DNA from 4 places in the Desulfovibrio sp. Fe33 genome. Region 1 is predicted to be linked to each of the others. Evidence: predicted binding sites of a transcription regulator. Region 1 holds the regulator's gene; each other region holds the start of a gene.
What was found. The regulator sigma-54, encoded in region 1, starts transcription at its own class of promoters, with help from an activator protein. The targets are predictions, from matches to a motif close to CTGGCACGGNNNNTGCTT.
Positions count from the first base shown of each region.

Region 2: a site for sigma-54 is predicted at 1,682-1,699, ahead of PSN43_RS00900 (THxN family PEP-CTERM protein). Genes of this name have one in related genera too.
Region 3: a site for sigma-54 is predicted at 1,866-1,883, ahead of PSN43_RS05935 (THxN family PEP-CTERM protein). Genes of this name have one in related genera too.
Region 4: a site for sigma-54 is predicted at 2,743-2,760, ahead of flgB (flagellar basal body rod protein FlgB). Genes of this name have one in related genera too.

Region 1 covers NZ_JAQKGU010000003.1:62,688-68,098, reverse strand. The annotation lists gene PSN43_RS05420 (PTS sugar transporter subunit IIA) at 1-294, opposite strand, end outside; gene rapZ (RNase adapter RapZ) at 297-1,178, opposite strand; gene PSN43_RS05410 (PTS sugar transporter subunit IIA) at 1,197-1,646, opposite strand; gene hpf (ribosome hibernation-promoting factor, HPF/YfiA family) at 1,649-2,188, opposite strand; gene rpoN (RNA polymerase factor sigma-54) at 2,225-3,634, opposite strand; gene lptB (LPS export ABC transporter ATP-binding protein) at 3,872-4,597, opposite strand; gene PSN43_RS05390 (LptA/OstA family protein) at 4,598-5,401, opposite strand.
Region 2 covers NZ_JAQKGU010000001.1:181,059-186,469, reverse strand. The annotation lists gene PSN43_RS00905 (glutamine synthetase family protein) at 1-1,327, opposite strand, end outside; gene PSN43_RS00900 (THxN family PEP-CTERM protein) at 1,733-2,611, shown strand; gene PSN43_RS00895 (substrate-binding periplasmic protein) at 2,843-3,658, opposite strand; gene PSN43_RS00890 (universal stress protein) at 3,692-4,111, opposite strand; gene PSN43_RS00885 (glycosyltransferase) at 4,213-4,812, opposite strand; gene PSN43_RS00880 (hypothetical protein) at 4,855-5,411, opposite strand, start outside.
Region 3 covers NZ_JAQKGU010000003.1:167,401-172,811, reverse strand. The annotation lists gene PSN43_RS05940 (HlyD family secretion protein) at 1-708, opposite strand, end outside; gene PSN43_RS05935 (THxN family PEP-CTERM protein) at 987-1,838, opposite strand; tRNA gene PSN43_RS05930 (tRNA-Met) at 2,616-2,692, opposite strand; gene PSN43_RS05925 (undecaprenyl-diphosphate phosphatase) at 2,786-3,577, opposite strand; gene PSN43_RS05920 (hypothetical protein) at 3,713-3,895, shown strand; gene lptF (LPS export ABC transporter permease LptF) at 3,905-5,071, shown strand; gene PSN43_RS05910 (LptF/LptG family permease) at 5,068-5,411, shown strand, end outside.
Region 4 covers NZ_JAQKGU010000005.1:170,387-175,797, forward strand. The annotation lists gene hflX (GTPase HflX) at 1-380, opposite strand, end outside; gene PSN43_RS09035 (IMP cyclohydrolase) at 781-1,377, opposite strand; gene PSN43_RS09040 (tetratricopeptide repeat protein) at 1,841-2,404, opposite strand; gene flgB (flagellar basal body rod protein FlgB) at 2,837-3,247, shown strand; gene flgC (flagellar basal body rod protein FlgC) at 3,248-3,688, shown strand; gene fliE (flagellar hook-basal body complex protein FliE) at 3,706-4,035, shown strand; gene fliF (flagellar basal-body MS-ring/collar protein FliF) at 4,088-5,411, shown strand, end outside.

The DNA of each region.
Region 1 (5,411 bases):
GATAACCTCGACATTTTCCGATTTCATAAGCGACAGGGACATGGTCGTGGGAGAACCGCCGAACAAGTCGGTGAGGGCCAGGACGCCCTTCCCCTGTTCAAGAGACTGGATGGCCTTTCTTACGCCCTCCAATGCCTCGTCCACACCCTTCTGCACGTCGATCCCCACGGCCAGGCAGTTCACCTGGGGACCCAGGACCATCTCCGCCGCCTGAAGCAGGGTTTCGCCGAAAGTTCCGTGCGTAACCAGCACCACGCCGATCACGCCTTCCTTTTTTTCAGTCTTTGCAACCATGTCTAACCGAGTTCCATATGTCGATGTTCAATCGATACTGTATACCCTTTTTCCTTGAGTGTCGCCAGTACCGACTCGGCAACGGATACCGACCTGTGTCGGCCTCCGGTGCAACCCAGCGCCAGAGTTATCCTGTAGCGTCCTTCGTCTGCGTAAAGCGGAAGGATATAAAGCAGAAATTCATGAAACCGCTTGATAAACCCGCTCCCGGCGGGATTATCGAGGACATAGTCGGACACGGCCTTGTCCATGCCGGACAATGGGCGCAGCGACTTGTCGAAATAGGGATTAGGCAGAAAACGGAGGTCAAAGACCAAATCAGCCTCGGACGGCACGCCATACTTGAAGCCGAAGGTGATGATGTGCACCCGCATCCCCATACGCACGTCTTCCAGGGCCGACCATTTGGTTTGAATGACCCTGCGCAGATCGTGGATGGAATAGTCCGTGGTGTCCAAGACCAGGGCGGCTTGGGAACGCACCGGCTCAAGGAGCTGCTTTTCCTTTTCAAGGGCCTGTTCCAGCCCGAGATTACGGCACTCGAGCGGATGCGGACGGCGAGTCGTGGCGTAACGGCGAACCAACTCGGCCATCTTAGCCTCAAGGAAAAGGACTTGCGGCGTGATGCCGAGTTCCCGGAACCCTTCCAACGCCTGTCCCCATCCGTCAACGAACTCGAACTGGCGAAGGTCCATGCCGAGCGCCAGGCCACGGTATTTGGTGTCGAATTTGAGAATGAGATCGGCGAGTTTGGGCGACATCTCGGACGGCAGTCCGTCGATACAAAAGAACCCGAGGTCCTCAAAAACCCGAAGTGCGGTACTCTTGCCGGAACCGGAAAGTCCGGTAACGATGACCACGGGGAATGAATTGTTCGACGTCAAAGGAGCCCACCCTTCGATTTAGACGCTTTTGAGGAGAGACCAGAGGGCCTCGAGATCTTCGGCCGCAAGAAACTCCTTGCGAAATTCCTCGTCCTTGAGAAGGCGGGATATCTGGGCCAGGACGCGCAGATGCATACCCGCCACCTGTTCCGGCGCGAGCACCAGGAAGAAGATATGGCAAGGACTGTGATCGAGCGCCTCGAACTCCACGCCCTTCCGGCTGCGCCCCACGACCACGATAACCTTCTCCAGGTCCTCGAGCTTGCCGTGCGGGATGGCGATGCCATCCCCGATGCCTGTGGAGCCGAGTCTTTCTCGATCGAGAAGGACACGGACCGCCTGGTCCGTGTCCATCTCTGGATATTGCTCGCCCAAGGGGGCGACTAGTTCATGCAACACGTCCGATTTGTCTTCGGACTGCAATTCGGGAAGGATCAACTCCTTCGCCAGGTAGTCACTGAGTTTCATGCTTAGTTACCGGGGTCGATCAGTCCGTAATCGCCGTTCTTTCTCTTGTATATGACGTTAACGCCTTCGGTTTCCGAATTGCGAAACACCAGGAACTCGTTATCAAGGGCATCCAGCTGCATGGCGGCCTCGTCCACGGACATGGGCTTGGGCTCGTATGCATCGGTGCCGACGATGGTGGGAGCGGAACCGCTGCCGTCCTCGAAGGACAGGTAGTTCATCTGCACCATTTTATTCGGACGCGCCTGTCTGGGGCGGTTCTTCATCTTTTCCCGCATCTTGCGGAGCTGGGCTTCCAGCTTGTCCAGGACCATATCAATGGTGGAGTACATGTCTTCAGAGTCTTCGTAGGCCGAGATATGAATGCGATCCGAATTCAGGATCACATCCGCCTTATGGCGGAACTTATCGACCAGCAGGTTGACCTGGAGATCTGCCTCCGCATCGGAAACGTACTTTGCTACCTTTTCAAAACGCTTTTCCGCGTACCCCTTGAGGTGATCGGAAGGCTCGAAATTCTTGAAAGTGAAGCTGATGTTCATACGCTGCCTCCTGGTTGTGTTTGCGGCAAGCAGAATCTAGAAATACTGCTTGCGTTTCGAAGACGAAGGAATGCCCATGGCCGAGCGGTATTTGGCGACCGTGCGCCGGGCGATGTTCACTTCCAGCTTTTCCTGGAGGATTTCGCCGATTCTCTCGTCGCTGAGCGGTTTCTTCGTGTCTTCTTCTGAGATCATTTGCTTGATGAGCGCCTTGACGCTCTCCGAACCCACCTGGGAACCGTCATTGAGGTCCAGGGCCGAATTGAAGAAGAACTTCAACTCGAAAATGCCGTGAGGAGTCGAAACATACTTGCTGGTAGTGATCCGGCTCACGGTGGACTCGTGCATCTCTATATCTTCTGCCACCTCCTTGAGGATCAGGGGTTTGAGCTTTGTCACGCCTTCCTCGAAAAAGGCTCTTTGGAATCCGACAATGCTTTCGACTACTTTATACAGGGTTCGCTGCCGCTGGTACAGACTTTTCATCAACCATGCGGCGGAACGCATCTTTTCCTGGAAATATTCCTTTTCCTTGTCGGCAGCGCCCTTCATGGAATCCATGTAGAAGGTGTTCATCTGCAAACGGGGCATACCATCCTCGTTGAGGATGATGACGAAGTCGTCACCGTATTTGTAGACGAAGACATCAGGGCTTACGTAATGCGGCTCGGTGCTGGAAAAGCTGGCGCCCGGCATGGGGTCAAGGGTCTGGAGCAAATCCAAATAATCCTTGAGCTCCTCCATGGAAATCTTGAACTTGCGGGCGAGAGGCTTATAGCGGTTCTTTTCCAGGTCTTCCAAGTGGTCCTGCACCAGGGAGACAAGAATCGGATCGTCATAGCCCAGGACTTCCATCTGGACCAGAAGACACTCCTGAGGAGTGCGCGCCCCCACTCCCACCGGGTCGAGATGCTGGATGCGGGTGAGAACGCTCTCGATTTCCTCTTCGGAAGCCTGAACCATGGCGGCTATCTCTTCCATGGAAGCCTGAAGGTAGCCGTTGGAATCGAGATTGCCCAGAATGACGTCACCAATCGCCAACTCGCTTTCCGTGAAGCTGGAAAGACGCATCTGCCAATTGAGATGGCCTTCCAGGGAAGGCTTGGAAGCGAGCCGCGCCTCGAAGGAAACACCCTCTTCCGGCATTTCCAGGTCGCGTGACAACGCCTGCTTGGAAGTGGAGGAAAATTCGCCGAGATAGTTCTCCCAATCCGCGTTCCGAACCAACTCCTCTTCCGCCTGGGACTCGGTCAGGACCTCGGTCTTGTCGGGCACCTCGGTTTCCGTTTCCGTTTCATCCAGGAAAGGATTCTCCAACAATTCCTGCTGCACCGTCTCCAACAGTTCAAGACGGGAGAGCTGCAGCAGCTTGATGGCCTGCTGCAACTGAGGCGTCATGACCAGTTGCTGCGAGAGCTTGAGCTGTTGTCGAAGTTCCAATCCCATGATTCGTCACTCACTTAGGGTTGTGTTTATCGGCTGACGGATAAAGAAAATTTTTTTACACAGCCTGCCATTTCTTTCGATTGAACTATGCCACAACGAATTAAAGGATGCAACACCATGGTGATAACATCCTGTTTCTACTGCCAATCCATCGGGCACTATATGGCATGAAAAAAGTGTACCAACCTTTGGGTACGGTGTAAATCGAGAAAGCTAAAAAAAGATTCGGTCTTTGGATTAGAGCCGGAAGTCTTCGCCCAGGTAAATCTGGCGGGCTCGGCTGGACTTCACGATATCGGTCGGAGCACCTTCCAGGATGACCGTACCCTCGTAAACGAGGTAGGCCCGGTCGCAGATATTCAATGTTTCCCGAACGTTGTGGTCGGAAATGAGGATGCCGATCTCCATGGACTTGAGCACGGAGATAATCTCCTGAATGTCGATAACGGCAATGGGGTCGATACCTGCGAACGGCTCATCGAGAAGAATGAACTGTGGGTCGAGGATCAGCGCCCGGGCTATTTCCAGCCTGCGGCGCTCGCCGCCGGACAGGAACATGGCCGCCTGATCCGCCAGCTTGGTGATGGTGAACATCTCAAGCAGCTCGTCCGCCCTGGCCCGCTGCTCCTTGGAAGTCATGGAAGTCTGTTCGAGGATGATCTCCAAATTCTGGCGCACGGTCAGTTTCTTGAAGATCGAGCTTTCCTGCGGGAGGTAGCTCACCCCGAGCCTCGCGCGTTCGTGCAGAGGCTTGTCCGTAAGCTCCTTCCCGTCAAGGGTCACAACTCCGGTGTTGGGCCGCACGATGCCTACAAGCATGTAGAACGTCGTGGTTTTTCCCGCGCCGTTTGGCCCGAGCAGACCGACGACTTCCCGGGGGTGAAGCTCAATGTTGATGCCGTGCACGACCTCTTTCTGGCCGTACCGCTTGGACAGGTTGGTTGCGCGAAGACCTTCGCCCATCTATTGCACCTTCACGTTGCCGGGAGTCATGAAGATGGCCTTGACGCGCTGCTCGCCACCGATGACCTCGGACCGGTCGTCCTTGATATGGAAATTGATGACTTCGCCCGTCAGGGAATTGGGACCGTCCTGCAATTTGGGATTCTGCTCCATCTTGAGAAGCTGCGGACCGACCATATACGTCAGCCTTCCGCAGGTCCCCTCGGTATTCCCCTTCTTCGCCCGGACATTACCCTCGGCGACAATACGCTCAATGCTGTCGGCCGAGAATTTTCTCTGCCCGCTCGCCAGAAGGTAGGCCGAAAGCTTGTCGGCCCAAAGGGTAAGCTCGCCGTGAATGGCGACCACATTGCCCACAAAGGAAATTATCTTGCCCGCCTCGTCGTAGGTCATGCGATCGGACGTGATCTTTACCGGCACACGGCTTGGATCAATGCCCACCTGCACCGGCGCGGGCGGCGGAGTCACGGCAACAGGCGCCTTGACCTCGCCTTCGCCGGAGTCGAGTTTCGGAGCGGCAGCGGGCGTCGGCTCAGCCTTCTTCACCTGGACTGTCTTGAAATATTTTGCGTTGGCATACCCGATGGCTTTGGACAGGTCCCGCTCCTGTTCTTCAAGCTTGAATACGGCCACCCATCCATTTTGCGGAAAGTCGGTCCTCACCCGCTCCCCCTTGGTCAGGGTGACCACATGAGCGGAACCCGGCGCAGGCTCCTTGCGGACATTGAGGTTGACAGTGGCTTCGGACACATTACCCCAATCCTGGGCCATGGCTCCTGCCGGAACCAGGAGCAAAACCAGCATCAGCAAAAGA
Region 2 (5,411 bases), on a different contig from region 1:
ACTTGTCGAGTTCGTACTCGGTGACCTGGGTGCGGTATTCGTCCCACTCGGCCAGCTTGTTCTCGACCAGGGCGGAATGCAGGTGCTCGCCGAGGATTTCCTTCATCAGCGTGGACCTCTGAAGGTTCATGGCAGCCTCGTAGAGGGAGCCGGGCAGCGCCTTGATCCGGTTGCGCTTGAGCTGGCGGTCGTTCATGGCGAAGATGTCCTCTTCAACCGGGTCCGCCAGAACGTAGTTTTCCTCGATGCCCTTGAGGCCGGAGGCCAACTGGACGGCGAAGCAGAGATACGGATTGGCGGCCGGATCCGGGCAGCGCAGCTCCATGCGGGTGGCGTTCTCCTTGCCGGGCTTGTACATGGGCACGCGGACCAGGGCCGAACGGTTGCGCCGCGCCCAGGCGATGTAGACCGGGGCCTCGTAGCCGGGGACCAGCCGCTTGTAGGAGTTGACCCACTGGTTGGTCACGCAGACGAATTCAGGGGCGTGCTTGAGAATGCCCGCGATGTAGGACTTGCCTTCGGCGGACAGATGGTATTCGTCGTTGGCGTCGTAGAAGACGTTGCGGCCGTTCTTGAAAAGCGACTGGTGGACGTGCATCCCGGAGCCGTTCTCGCCGAAGATCGGCTTGGGCATGAAGGTGGCGTAGCAGCCGAACTTGCGGGCGGTCTCCTTGACCACCACGCGATAGGTCATGGCCGTGTCGGCCATTTTCATGCCTTCCTGGTAGCGCAGGTCGATCTCGTGCTGGGACGGGGCCACCTCGTGGTGGGAGTACTCGACCTGAATGCCCATGGCGTCCAGGGCGAAAATGATGTCGCGACGGATGTTGTTGCCGAGGTCGAGCGGCGGCGCGTCGAAGTATCCGCCCGAATCCAGGGTCTCGGTGTCCTGGTCGTCGGCGAAGAGGAAGAATTCGAGCTCAGGCCCGACGTAGAAGGTGTAGCCCTTCTCGGCCGCCTGGGCCATGACCTTCTTGAGGACGAACCGGGAGTCGGCCTCGAACGGCGTGCCGTCGGGATTGACCACGTCGCAGAACATGCGGGCCACGGGTTTCTCGGCGGGCCGCCAGGAGCAGATCTGGAACGTGGTCGGATCGGGCATGGCCACCATGTCGGATTCGTCGATGCGGCAGAAGCCGAGGATGGACGAACCGTCGAAGCCCATGCCTTCCTCGAAGGAGGCTTCAAGCTCGTTGGGAGTGATCTGGAAGCTCTTGAGGGTGCCGAGGATATCCACGAACCAGTACTGGATGAAGCTGACGTTGTAATCCTTGACCGCCTTCATCACGTCGTCCGCGTTTTTGCAATTGAAAACAGGGATACTCATAAGACTCCTCCGGTTTGAATGTTGGAGCAACAGGCCGTTCGCCCCGCTGTGCGCGGCCGTCGGCCGAAACGGGCAATGCCGGTGCTTTGCACAATGATATGGATAGATGTTTACCCATTTTTTCGGTGCGGCATCAACAGAAATGTCCCGAAAATCGTTTCCGGCGCGGAAAGGCCGGGCCGGGCCGCAAAAACCGCGCGACAGGGAGTGCGGGGAATACGGTGGGCCTGGGCGCTCCCTTGCGTTGGGTGAAAAGTGTTAAAAAAAGACGCAACTTGTCGATAATATTTACACAAAATAAATTTGCCAAGCTTTTGTTTTATAATAAAGCTTTCTATTTCAAGGTGTTATCTTCTGGCATGTCTTATGCTAATGGCCGTGCAAAAACATGCAGGAGAACTCGCAATGACATCCGCCCCCTTCAAGATTTTCATGGCTTTATGCCTGGCCATACTTTGTGCAAACCCGGCTTCCGCCGCTCAGATCACCCAGTGGGAATACACGATTTCCTACGAATTCTATGATTACTGGAACCAGGAAGGCACTCAGGACGGCCTCACTTCCAGCAGCTTTACCAACGGATCGGGAGAAGTCGTGAACTCCTTGAGCTGGGGCGATGAGGGCCAAAGCTCCATCGGCTTCATCACCAAGACCGGCACGTTGAACACCGGCGCCACCGCCGAAATCGAAAACCACATGTATCACGACAACAGGTCCATTCGCGGAGACTACTTCCTCCAAGGCGGCATGATGGCCGCCAACCTGACGTTGCAGGGGATCGACCCGGTCACGGGTTCCGAGGCCTCCTTCAACACTGTTCTCGAATTCATGTTCTTTGAAACCGACAACAGCCACCCCTTCAACCCTGCGCGCAACAACGATGTGTTTGTCCTGGTCAACCCCGAAGCCTCTGTTGAGGACTTTACCTACATGGGGTATAATTACACCTTCGCTTTCACGAGCGGCCTCGGCCTGCTCGACATGGAGAGCCTGGCGGGAATGGATTACAACGGCTCTACCGTGCTGCAAACCCTTGAAGACATGGGCTATGGGGAAGTGACTTATCGGAATTTCCTATGGTGGGCCTTTGAGAACGGATGGGTCGCCGATCCGGAGTTCAACCTCTTTGGCTGGACCACCGTGGAAGACGCGACCACCTACGCCGGCTCCGCGCTGACCGTTGTCTCCAACGGCCCGGTTCCCACTCCGGAACCGTCCACCTTTGCCATCCTCGGCCTCGGCCTCGTCGGCCTGGCCTTTGTGAGCCGCCGTATGCGCCAGTAACGCCAACCGGACTGCCAACTACAACCCCGCATCTTCGGATGCGGGGTTTTTTTATGGACTATCATTTTACCTCCCCGCTTTCACGGCAGGCCGCCCCCAAGAGGGAAAAAAACCGCGCCGAAGGCGCATATATGGGATGCAAGGGTGCGAGCCCTTGCCCGCCGGAGGCGAAATCACCCGGCTATCGCAGCAAAGCGGCTTTCAACGCCTGACTTTCGTCTTCGCGGCCGGTCAGCGGACCTCGACCCTATCCTTGAGGCCGTACTTGAGGAGCAGATGATCGAGCTGGCCGGTGGTGCGCATAATATGCATTCCCTCGTCCAGTATGCCCGCCAGGAGCACAGACCGTGGACGGTTGGCCGGAGACAGGCCGAAATACAGCTCATGGCAGCCGTCCCGGCTGCACCCGGCCATGTATACCTTGCCTTCGAGACCGGCCAGCCGGGCGTAATAATCGACCACGGCGCTGCAACCGGGAATGGTCTGGACGCGGCCCTCTGCGAGCATGGCCAGCATTCGGGCAAAGGCGTCCCCGCCGTGCAGGGCGTGGAACCGGCCGGGGTGGCGGCCCAAGTCATCCTCGAACCACTGCGGATAATCGTAGCCCTGGACGAATCCGGTGACCACTTCGGCCAGGGAATCGGGACCGGCGAACCGCCAATCCCGATCCAATGTGAAGAAGCACAGGTCGGCCCGCCCCAAAGGGGTCCCGGGAAACACGAGTTCGGGAAGATTGTCCCGGGTCGCGCAGACGAGAATGTCCGCCCGGCCCGACAACACCTCATGCATCGCCCGCTTCCAGGGCAGCTCGCGGTACTCCACGTTGAATCCCCGCTCTTCGAGCACGGAACGCAGGACCTCAACGGCGTAGCCCTCCCGGTTGGAATTAGGCTCACCGGTGTAGGGCATCCAGCTATCCGAAACCGCCACCACACGCTCCAATCCGGCCGCCGGACGCGGCCACAAGATCGGAGCAAACAGGCAACAGGCCAAAAGGCAGACCAGGCAACGCCCCCGAAGGCTGAATTTCCCATCCATTGTCGGCATATCCTTCGAGCCTGCGCGGGAAAGCCCGCAGGACTACTTCACCACCAGCACGGGCTTGGACGTGATCTGGAGCACCTTGTGGGTGACGGAGCCGAGGAACAGGCCTTCCAGGTCGGACTTGCCCTTGGAGCCCATGACGATGACGTCGCAACGCTCATTGTCGGCCACGTTGGCGATGACGTCGGCCACGTCCCCGCCCACGACCAGCTCCTGGAAATCCACCTTGGCGTTGGACAGCCTGGCGCGGTAATGGGCCATGATGTCCTCGGCGTTCCGGTTCAGGTATTCGAGCAGTTCGTTGGCGTTGGGCTGCCCCAGGGCCGTGGGCACGGTCCGGCGCACGTTGAGCAGGATGACGGTCCCCCCGCTCCCGGCCAGCTCGATGGCCATGTCGGCGGCCGCATCGGACAGCCGCGAACCGTCGACCGGAAGAAGAATTCGGGAAATGTTCATGAGTCCGCTCCTTTGCATTTGGCGTTCAGGGCGCGCCTTCAATGAAGCACGCGACCCAAGGCTACACCATGGAGCCAGGCGCTGCCAACACGATTGTACAATCAATCGATCGATGTCAGGCCCATGAAGGCGAGCACGGCGGGGTCCCTTTCCGGTCCGTCGCCATCGACGACCACGGTCCGCGCGTCCGGCTGGAGCACGCCGAGATCGCGGTAAAAGGACTCGGCCCGGCCGGAGCGGAAGCATATTCCGTCGCAGGAACGAAACCCGGCCCGGAGCATGGGTTTGGCCAGAGCGGAGAACAGCCGCCCCTTGAGCCCGCCGTCGGCAAAGGCGGTCCCCGGCCCGTCCGCCAACGCGAAGACCTTCTTCTCCTCGCCCACCCAGGCCATGCGCGCGGCCAGGGAGCCGTAAACCATCGGCTTGAGGCCCGCGGACAGGACCAGATCGGGCCGGATGCGGAACAGGACCTGCTTGAGATGAAGCAGCGTGCCGATGTCGCTCACCGGCGTCAGTCCGCCCGGCGCGAGGGGATACATGGCGTATTCCGCGCCCAGGGACTCGAAACCGTCGGCGACGTCCGGCCCCCCGGCCGGAGCCACGGCGTTGACCTCATGCCCGAGGGAAACCATGGACGACAGCAGCGAACCGCAACCGGCCAGCAGGACCTCGGCGTCTTCATGGATGACGGCGATCTTCATGGGATTGCTGTAACAGACGATTTGCGTTTTGAAAACAGGGACCTACCAGATGGCTTCGCCCAGGGTTCCGCGCATCTCGTAGGGGAAAGTCTCTCTGCCCACGGTCATGTCCCCCTTGAGATCGAACCGCGTCCGGAAGAAATCGTCCGGATCAATGACGGCCGTTCCCGAGGATTTGTAGTTCAGGGGCAGGCGCATGGAAAAATCGCGCACGTTCATGTTCACGTTCTCGATTTCAGAGGTGAACGCGAGGTCCTCGATAACCTTGCCGCCGGGCAGCACCAGTTGCGCCGAACGCACGTCCATCCAGCCTTTCCTGGGCAGCCGCGCCCCTTCGGGCAGGAACAGGCTGCCCGAGGCGTGCACCACCCCTTTCAGGTCGCTGTTGCCGAGCAGGTAAGTCAGGTCCATGTCTCCCTCGAAATCGAACACCCCGTTGGAAAACAGCTCCAGGAGGCACTGCGCGCCGCCGGTGTCGAGCCTGACCCTGGCCAAGGGCGACAAGCCCACCGTCACATAGGCGTGTTCGAAATGAAGCCTGCCGGGGGTCTGGGCCGCTGAAATCTTGAAATCGCGAACCCGGAAGCCGAACGGCCCGT
Region 3 (5,411 bases), 100 kb from region 1:
GCGCACTTCGATGTTCTGGGGCGGCAGCAGGGAAACCACCGGCTGGCCGGCAGGGACCCATTCGCCCACCCGGAAGAGGGTGTCGAACACAAATCCTTCGACCGGTGCAACGGTGTGCTTTTGATCGAAACTCCATTGCGCCTGGTCGAGTTGCGCCCTGGCCTGGCGGACTTCGGACTCGGCCGCCAGAATGAGGTCGCTGCGTGCGCCCAGGCGGGCGGTCCGCAGTTCCGACTCGATTTCGCTGACGAGTTGCTGCTTTTGCTCGTAATCGCTTTCAGCCCGGTCAAGTTCTTCCTGGGAGATGGTCGCGGCGGCCACAAGCTTGACGCGGCGCTCATATTCGATCTTCGCCAGGGAAACGGAGGACTTTGCTTTTTGCAGCCGGGCCTGGATGGAGGCTATCTCCGAAGGTCTTTGGCCCTTGCGCAGATTGGCCAGATTGTCTTGGGCACGTTGCAGTCCGTGCGTCGCTTCGTTTACGGCCGCCTGTTCGTAATCGCGTTCCAACGTGAAAAGCGGGGCTCCTGCGGCCACGACCTGGCCTCGCTTCACTGCCAAGTCCTGGAGGGTGCCGCCCAGGCCCGCGGCCACATGAATGTATTCGCCTTCCACATACCCCTGAAATACGTTGGCGGGTTCATTGGAACATGCCGCCAAGAGAAGCAGAGTGAGGAAAATATGAATAAGGCGTGTCGCGTTCAGCATGATGCTCCGATTTCTTTGGTATATTTCTACCCTTGTTTTGAGGGAAAAACAATATGGCTCAGCATATTGGGACAAACGTCTGCTCGGATTCATGCGGTATGGCGGCGACTTTGGGGCGCAGTTTGAAGTTTGATAGATGACCATATGACGTGTCGTCTAGTCATGATGAGCCACTTTTAGCCGTGGGGAAAAGGGGCGGCGTATTGGGTGAAAGGGAAAAAGTAAAGCCCATGTATTGCTACATGGGCTTTGAGGGGGGGATTGGTCGATTGATGAAGCTATTGCTTGCGCTGCATCCTTCTGCCGACAAAGGCCAGGGTGGCGATGCCGAGACCGAAGATGATGAAGGTGGACGGCTCGGGAACGGGCGGGGTGCCGGTGACCGTCAGTTCGGAGTCGATCCAGGTCAGGGCGTTTTCCGCGGTTTCCCAACCGAAGTACAGGCCGCTTTCGGGGACGTAGTAGTAGGGGCTTTCTTCGTCGTGCAGCAGATCCAGCACGGAGATGTAGCCGCCGTCAGTGGCAGGAGGTCCCATGTACATGTTGCTCAGGCTGTCGGGATCCAGGGGATCAATGCCGCTGAGGAACGAGAAGGAGTATTCCCAATCATCATAGATGAAGGTCTGGGAAGCCGCTTCGGGGTTCAGCAGGATAAACACGTCGTTGGTGTTCGGGAAGAAGAAGTTGTTGGAAGTCTCGAAGAACAGGAATTCGAGAACGGTGGAGAAGGTGGCGACGGTGTCGGAGTAAGGGTTGTAGCCCTGCAGGGTCAGGGTCGCGCTCAGCTTGCCGCTCATGAGAGAGTCGGTGTCTGCGCTGATGACCTGGTTGTTGTGGTAGAGGTGGTCTTCGATGACGGTCGAGCTGTTGGTCGCTACGGTGCCGGTCTTGTCGTAGGAACCGACGGAGCTCCCTTCGGGGTGGGTCGCGTCGACGCCCCAGGTAAGGCTCCAGCCATCGGGGTTGTTTACCAAATCCATTCCTGCCTGAGTGCCCGCTTCGTTGGTGTAGTCGCTCAGCTCGTAGGAGAGCGAGTAGGTCCATTCATTGATGAAGGCAGCGTACGCAGGTTGCGTCACGAGCATCATCAGGAAGAAGGCTGCCAATAACTTGATCGAAATTTTCTTCATAACGGTCCTCCCATTTTTCTTGGGGATATGCACAACCTGTTCCATTTTTATAACTAACTGTATTATCGTAAATTATTATCGCTATTGTGGCCCTGTAAGAGCATATTTGGTGTAAATTATTCCGACATGAGTGGGCGTTGGTTTACACTTTTCAGGTATCGCATGTTCGGGACAATGGAAGCCGGTTTTAAGGAACTCCGGCTGTAGCGTGTTGACGAAGAGCCACTCAGAGGATGGTGTGAAATTGCAATGAGTTAATATGATTGATTGTTGTTTGGAAAATTCCTTGCTTTGGCAAAGAATAGGGACATGGGAAGATTGATCCTGTTTTTTCCAGAATCAAACTTATCGGGATTATCCCATGCGAAGAAGAAAGAGGGGGGTTCCTGACTCGCGAGAGGATTTTGATGTCCATCCAAGCCCTATTCGCTCATGGGAAGCCTTTATCGGCGCTTGTAATCTGCTGCAAATATAGACTTTATATTCAGTTGGTTATGCTGCCAAATACAGAGCGTCGAAATCTATTACATGCGGCCTGTTTTTTTGCGCGGAGGTTTATTCAGGCGGCGTGGGGGAAAATAATCAGTTGGATAAAGAATAGAACCTTCTTCGACATGCAGGATAGCCAAGGAGCATAGGCATGAGCTGAGAACAATATAGCCTGAATCTATTGGGGTATTTTCTGCGGCGGGCGCATGAAGCGCGTGCGGCCATAAGAAAAGGGAAAAAGAAAGTCCTTGAAACCTATTTGATTTCAAGGACTTCCAATTTCATTCGTGGTAGCGAGGAGAGGACTTGAACCTCCGACGCTGCGGATATGAGCCGCATGCTCTAACCAACTGAGCTACCTCGCCACGTTTGTTCCGTCGAAGCGGTCACAGTCTATAGACCGTCTTTTTGGGCTTGGCAAGTGGAAAATCCCTGTTTAGGCAAAAAAATGGAACATATTACAAAAACAGGAGAATCAAGGCGGCGAGGATAACGCGGTAGACTGCGAAAGGACGCAAGGTAAGCCTGCCGAGCAGGACAATGAATCCTTTGATCGCAAGCCAGGCTGAAATGAAGGAAACGATGAAGCCGATGAGCAGGAAAACAAGGTCGCTGCTTTCGAACAGTTTGTAGTTTTTCAGAAAATCGTAACCGGTTGCGGCGAACATGATGGGCACGGCGGCGATGAACGAGTATTCGGCGGCGACGGTTCGTTTTGCTCCCAGAAGCATACCGCCCATTATGGTGGACGCCGATCTGGAGAAGCCCGGCCACAGGGCCAGGCATTGGAACAGGCCGATGCCGAAGGCCATCTTCGGAGTGACCTCATCCAGGGAGTGGGTGACGGCGCGTTTGTTCATCCCTTCTACAATGAAAATGAGCGCCGCGCCCACGGCCAGGGCCACGGCCACGGTGAAGGGGGAGAACAGGAACTCCTTGATGTAGCCGTGCGCCAGCAGGCCGACGATCGAGGCGGGCAGGGACGTCAGGAACAGAAGCCAGAGACCGTATATTCCGGAAAACTTGCGGTTTTTGTCTGGGAAAAGCAGTCCCACGAAGCGGTCCCAGTACAGAACCACCACAGCCAGGATGGCTCCGAGCTGGATGACGATCTCGAAGGTTTCGGCTTTGGGCCCGGTGAAATCAAGGAGGTTGCCCGCAATAATCAAGTGCCCGGTGCTTGATATGGGCAGAAATTCCGTCAGGCCTTCGACAATGCCGAGAATGATCGCAACATACCAGGGTGCCATATGATCCTCAGGGGTAATGTGGGGTTGGAATGCGTATTAGGCTACGATCTAGACCAACTAACACCGTCTTGCAACCCCTCGTAAGCTGGTGTACTTCCTTTCGCTGAGAGTACGTTAAAAGACAGGAGCCTATTCATGACGACCGTAATGCCTCAAAGCGAATTGAACCGCAAAGCCGTGGCGTGGGTCTGCGAGATGCGGGACAACGGAGACGAGAGACCCCTCTCCGCTCTTATCGAGGAAGCGGGCGTCCGCTTCAATCTCGGCCCGAAGGATATGGAATTCCTCCTGCGTTTCTTCAAGGAAAACAAGGGCTGATTTCAATCTGTGAAGCTTCTCCAGCGCCAAATATTTTTCGAACTTCTCAAGCTTTTCGGCTTGACCGTATCCTGCCTGCTCGGTCTTATTCTTGTGGGTCGGATGCTTCAGTTGCGTTCGCTTTTTCTTTCGCAGAACATAGGCGTGCTGAATATTCTTCAGCTATTCTTTTTTCTGACGCCTTTTTTTCTGCTGCTGATAACGCCCATCGCCACAATGCTCAGCGTTTTCCTGACTTTTTTGCGCATGAGTTCGGACAACGAACTCGTAGCGCTCAAGGCCAGTGGGGTGAGTCTGTACCGGATGCTTCCCGCTCCTGTGCTTTTTTGCAGCTTGTGTACGCTGTTCGCCTTCTTCATTTCCTTCTGGGGATTGGCTTGGGGCATGGATATGTTCAAGACCAAGCTTTATCAGTTCGCCAAGACGCATTCCAAATTTGCCTTGCAACCAGGTGTGTTCAATAAGGAATTCCCAGGAATTACCTTTTACGCCCATCAGGTGGACAACGAGAAGGGCGAGTTGAAGTTCGCCTTTGTCCGCGACGATTCCGTCAAGGGCGTTTCCGTGGTCGTGGTAGCCCCGGAGGCCGAGATCGTCTCCAACCCGCAGGAGGCGAAAATTCATGTCGTCTTCCATAACGGCCGGATTTTTCGGCAGGATGGCGACGAACTGAACATTCTCCGTTTCGGCAAATACGCCATCAAACTCGACCTCGGAAAGCTGCTGAAAGGCTTCAACTTTGCCGAACAGAAGGCCAAGGACATGCCGTTCTTCCTTTTGCGGGACATCCGCAAGGATCACAGCCTGATGCCGAATGAGAGCGACCGCTTTTTCAGAAAGGTGGATACCGAGTACTACAAGCGGCTGAATCTGCCTATGGGATGTTTCGTCCTCGGCATGTTCGCCATTCCCATCGCCTCGGTTTTCAGAGGGTTGAAGCAGCAATACGGACTGCTTTTGGCTATGGGCCTGTTCATGGTCTATTACACCATGTTTTCCGTCGGCGTGAGCATGGGGGAATCCGGCTCGATTCCGCCACAGTACGGCATGTGGGCTCCGAATATCCTTTTCGTGTTCGTGGCTCTGTTCGGTATGCGCTACGCCAACCTGGAGCGGACGCCTTCGCTAGTCCACCGGCTGCTGCATCTGCGGTTGCGCAGGAGGGCCGAGGCGTGAAGATTGTCGGCGTTCTGAGCCGGTATCTCATCCGGCAGAATCTTTATCTCATGGCCATTTGTTTGGCCGTGGGCACGAGCCTTTATCTTTTGTCGGACGTGTTTGACCGGCTGGACGATTTTGTTCGGGCGGAATTGGGCGCGCAGACGATCCTGTTCTATTTCATAGTAAAGATACCGCTCATAGTTTCTCAGCTCATGCCCGCGGTGTTTCTTTTGTCCATGGTCATTCAATTGGGGATATTGACTCGATCAAGGGAGATGCTGGCCCTGCGCGCCGGGGGCGTGCCTTTCGGTTGGTTCATCCGTTTCTTCGTCGTGTACGCCCTGATCTGGAGCGC
Region 4 (5,411 bases), on a different contig from region 1:
AGGGCGCGATTCTCGTCCGACTCGGTGCCCTGCCCGGCCGCCTGGCGGCCGAACTCGTCCTCCACGGCGGAGGTCACGGCCCCGAGGTCGTGCTCGAAGCGGTCCCAACGCACGGGCGGCAGCAACTCGTAACTCTTCTCGTCCGGATTGGGCGGCAGCAGATGGGCGGCCTCCACCGTGACCGGCGCGCCCTCGCGCACAGTCAGCACGGCCACGGAATCGAGCCGCAGGAAGACCATGTCCATGAGGTCCTCCTGACTCAGGCTTTCGTCGGCCAGGTGGGTATGCAGCAGCCGCAGGCCGCGCAGACGGCCGGAGCTCATGCGGGCTCGCGGCAATTCCGGGATGAAGATGGCGCGATTGTCGCCCACCAGGACCATTTCCACTTTGCCCTGGCGGTCGATGAGCAATCCGATCTGACGACCCGTTTCGGACGACAGCTCGGCCAGTTCGCGTCCTTGCTCGACGGTATAGACACCGGTGGTCGGGAACTGACGCTGATACAGCCTTGACAGCCGTTTTACATGGTTGGGCTTCAACCCTTGCAGGTTGCCCTTGGGTTTCTGGGCTATGACGACGCTCCCCTGTTTACGCGGAAATATTCGACTTCGGCCCAACGCCGAAGCTCTTCCCCTTCCAGTACGATTCAGGGAGCGGAAGCCGGATGTCCGGCAAATTGCGCCGCTCCGGCCTCCGCTCCCTGAACCGCGGCACGATTATGCACTCACTTCCGCCGCGCGGCAATCCCCCTGATGCCGCGCGGCGGGGCGAAAACTGCGACTAGGCGTCGTTCTCGCTCAAGTACTTCGTAATCATGGCGTCATACTCGCTGGTCAGCCTGAAGGTCAGGGTGGCCATCTCCTTGCGGAAGGCGAGCGTCAGGCCGCCGTGCTCCTCGATCTCCTGGCGTACCGTCTCATAGTACTGGGGATCGGGGACCACGCAGATGGAATGGAAGTTCTTGGCGGTGGCGCGCAACATGGTGGGACCGCCGATGTCAATCTGCTCCACCGCGGCCTTGAGGTCCAGGCCCTTGGCTACGGCGTCGGCGAAGTTGTACAGGTTGACGCAAACCAGGTCGAACGGCTCGATGCCGAAATCGCGCAGGGTTTCCATGTGCGCCTCGTCATCCTTGTCGGCCAGGATGCCGCCGTGGATGTGCGGGTGAAGGGTCTTGACCCGGCCGCCGAGAATTTCGGGGAAATCGGTGACGTCGGACACCGAGGTGACGGGCAGCCCGGCGCCCTGCAGCATCTTCTTGGTGCCGCCGGTGGACACCAGTTCACACCCCTGCTCAACCAGGAACTCGCCGAACTCGGCAAGACCGGTCTTGTCGGTCACTGAAAGAATAGCTCTCTTAACAGGCAACAGATTCATCGCAAACCTCACTTGATGTTTTGTGAGCCTGTGCCAGATTTGTTGCCCAAAGGCAAGGCGCGGAAGGCCACGGTTTCCGGCGAAAATCAGCGCAATGGACCGGAGTTTTTCCACAGCTGTTCAAAAAACTTTGATTCCCGACGGCAAAAACTGCAAAAAAACCAAAACCGAGCCGCCCTCGCCGAAACGGGTGAACGGGCGGAAAACACTCAACAGCCCATCATTGCAGGACGATGAACAAGCAACGTGACCATCTGACGTTGGAACGGAATAAAGGGGACGGCGAACAGCCCCAGGCAGGGCCGCCGCTGAACTCGGAAAGCGGAAAGGACCGACGCTGGACATCCCCGGGCGGGGAAACGTCTTCACGCGGCCGACGAGCGTCTCGACGCCCTGAGGGCTGACCTCCCGCCCCGCGGCAAAAGGCTGCGGGACGGGAAATCAACGGGAGGGGAGACCTTTATCAGGACCTGATCTGGTCGAGCATTTCCTTGGCGGCGGCGTGCTCGGGATCCTTTTCGAGGATGATCTCAAGCTGCTTGACGGCCGCCTCGGTCTGCCCGGCACAAACGAGGCATCCGGCCAGAGAATAGCGCACTTCATGCTTGGCCGGATCGATTTCAAGGTAATTTTCGAGATGCGGGATGGTCTCGCCGAGACGGTTCAGCTCATGGCCGAGCCGAATCAGGCTGAACAGGGCGACCATGTTCTCGGGGTTCATGCCGACGGCCTCGACAAACAGGGAGAAGGCCTCTTCCTTGCCGCCGTTCTCCATGAGAATGAGTCCGATCCCTGAAAGACTCTTGTCGGAAGGCTCGATCTTGTGGGCCTTCCGGTACATGATCTCGGCGTTCTTCAAATCGCCGCGCTGGACAGCGACGGTAGCCAGGCCGAGATACGGGTCGGGATGGACGCCGTTGGAACCGACGGCCTTCTTGTAATACTCCTCGGCCTTGTCCAGCTCACCCATGAACAGGTAGCATTCGCCGAGTTCCTTGTTGATTTCGTAATCCAGATGACCACTCATAGTTCCCCTCCATTTCTCCTTTTCCCGAAGGGCCGGGCTGAAAAAATCTCCTTGGCCGATTCGGCCGAAACCGATCTAGCAATCAATGTGCCAACAACTGATTCCGCCACAACAGGCCATTGCAAAGATAAAACTATAACCCACTGTAAAAAATCATATTTTACGGCATACGCCTAACCGCGCCCCCTCCATTTCTCCTCCCCCACGAGGGGCCGGAGGGAAGATTCTACCTCTGTTTCCGCCAAAATGACGCGCCGGCGGCCGTCCCCTTGTCCGCAACTCTGACGCGCCGTCTCCAACATTTTATATATCTTGAATTATTCCAGGATATTATTCGTTTGGAACGGGAGTTGCTTACTCTTTTTCGGTCCCGGCGGAAAATCATGCCCCCACGGGACGGCCACGGTTACGCGAATGCAGGAGGATCAAGAAATGCGAGGACTTTTCGAGCACCAGCTCAACCTGACGGCAAAGGTCATGGACCTGCGCCTGGAACGTCAAAATGTCGTCACGGGCAACATCGCCAACGTGAACACGCCGGGCTACCGGGCCCGCAGCCTCGAATTCGAAGGCCGCCTGCAGGACGCGCTGAACCAGAACGCCCTTGGCAAGCTCACCCGCACTCAGGGGTCCCATCTTCCCGCAACCTTCGATCCCGACGGCTTCAAGGGCGAAGGGCTGGACGACTTCCGGGCGCGCGAGGTCTACGGCATGGACCACGTGAACCTGGACAAGGAAATGGCCACGAACGCCAAGAACACCATGATGTACAACGCCCTGGCCTCGGTCATCAAAAAAAGTTTCGACGGCATGGGCAAGGTCATTCAGGAAGGGAGCAAGTAAATGGATATCATGACAGCCCTGGACATCGGCGCGTCCGGCCTCACGGCCCAACGGGCGCAGCTCAACGTCATTTCCATGAACATGGCCAACATCCGGACCACCAAGACGGCCGAAGGCGGCCCGTACCAGCGCAAATCCGTCTCCTTCGAGGCGACCCCGGTCTACTCGCCCTTCGACCAGGCCATGCAGGACCAGCTCAACCGCAACCTGGAAGGAGTCAAGGTGTTGGGAGTGACCGCCGACCAGCGGCCCTTCAAGCAGGTCTACGAGCCTGACCATCCCGACGCCAACGACCAGGGCTACGTGTTCTATCCGGACATCAACGTGGTTGAGGAAATGGCCAACATGATGCAGGCCATGCGCGGATACGAGGCCAACGTCCAGACGATCCAGGCGGCCAAGCAAATGTTCCAGAAAGCCCTCGTCATCGGACAAGGCTAGGGAAAAGGAGATAGCAAATGGTCGTCAAGAGCGTCGCCATCAACGCGTATCAGAGCGCCATGGACCTCCGCCGCCGCACGGTGGATTCCACGGTCTCCGAGAGCCTCAAAAAGCCCCAGGAACCCGTCCGGAGCTTCAACGACACCCTCAAGTCCTCCCTCGTCAAGGTCAACGACCTGCAAAGCGAGAAGAAGGTCATGATCGAGGAATTCGCATCCGGCAAGAGCCAGAACGTGCATGAGCTGATGATCGCCATGCAGAAGGCGGGCATGGCCATGCAGATGACCGGCGCCGTCCGCAGCAAGGTCATGTCGGCGTACAAGGAAATCATGCAGATGCCGTTCTAGGCGTCGCCGCAACCCGTAGCAACACAGCCAACGCAAGCTGGAGAATAGAAAGATGCCTCCGTTCGTCGCCGAATACTGGTCCAAAGCACAGGGTCTCTGGGCAGACCGCACCGCGTCCCAACGTATCCTCATCGGTGGATTGGCCGCCGCAGTGATCGTTTCCTTCGCGCTGATGATCTACTGGATGAACAAGCCCGACTACAGGGTCCTGATGACAAACCTCTACCCCGAGGACGCATCCAGGATCGTGGCCCTGCTCCAGGGCCAGAAGGAAAGCTACAAGCTCGAGGACAACGGCCGGACCATCAAGGTCCCGGCGGACAGGGTGTACGAGCTCAGGCTCAAGGTGGCGGGAGAAGGCAACCTGCACGGCCAGGGCATCGGCTTTGAAATTTTCGACGAAGTGCAGATCGGCCAGACCGACTTCGTGCAGCACGTCAACTACCAGCGCGCCCTGCAAGGCGAGCTGGCCCGCACCATCACGGAATTTCCCCTCGTCGACAAAGCCCGTGTCCACCTGGTCATCCCGCAGAAGTCCCTGTTCATCGAGGACCAGATAGCGCCGTCGGCGTCCATCGTCCTGCAACTCAAGGGCGACGGCAAGCTTGAGCCCGACGAGGTCAAGGGCGTCGTCAATCTGGTGTCCATGGCCGTGGAAGGCCTTGAGCCCAAGAACATCACGGTCACGGACATGAAGGGGCACCCCCTGTACACCCCGGAGGACGAGACCTCCGGCCTGGCCATGTCCAACGCCCAACTCCTCTACAAGGCGGATGTGGAAGGCAAGCTGCAACGCCGCATTCTCGAACTCCTCGGCCCCGCCGTCGGCCCGGACAAGGTCATCGCCCGCGTCAACGCCGACCTCGATTTCAGCCAGCGCACCGTGCGCAAGGAGACCTACGACCCGGACGGCTCCGTGGTCCGCTCCGAAACCCGCAATGAAGAGACCACGCAAGGCGCTGCCTCGCTGGCCGGGGGCGAGCCCGACGTCAATTTCCGGGGCGACGGCTTCACCGGAACCCAGACCACACAGGATTCCACACGCGAGTCCAGGACCACCAACTTCGAGATAAACCGGCAGGAAGAAAATATTATTACCCCCGTCGGGGAATTGAAACGCCTGACCGTTGCGGTTATCGTTGACGGGACGTGGGAGACGGGCGCCGACGGCAATGCGGTCTACGCGCCCCGATCCGCCGAGGAAATCAACCGTATCCGCACCTTGATAGAAAACGCGGTGGGCTTCGACTCGCAGCGCGGCGACACCATCGAGGTGAGCAACATCTCCTTCGGCGAACCGCAGTTGGCCGACGGCGACTCCCTCATGCGGACCATGCTGGAATACGCCCAGCGGCTGGGCAAGCCGTTCCTCAACG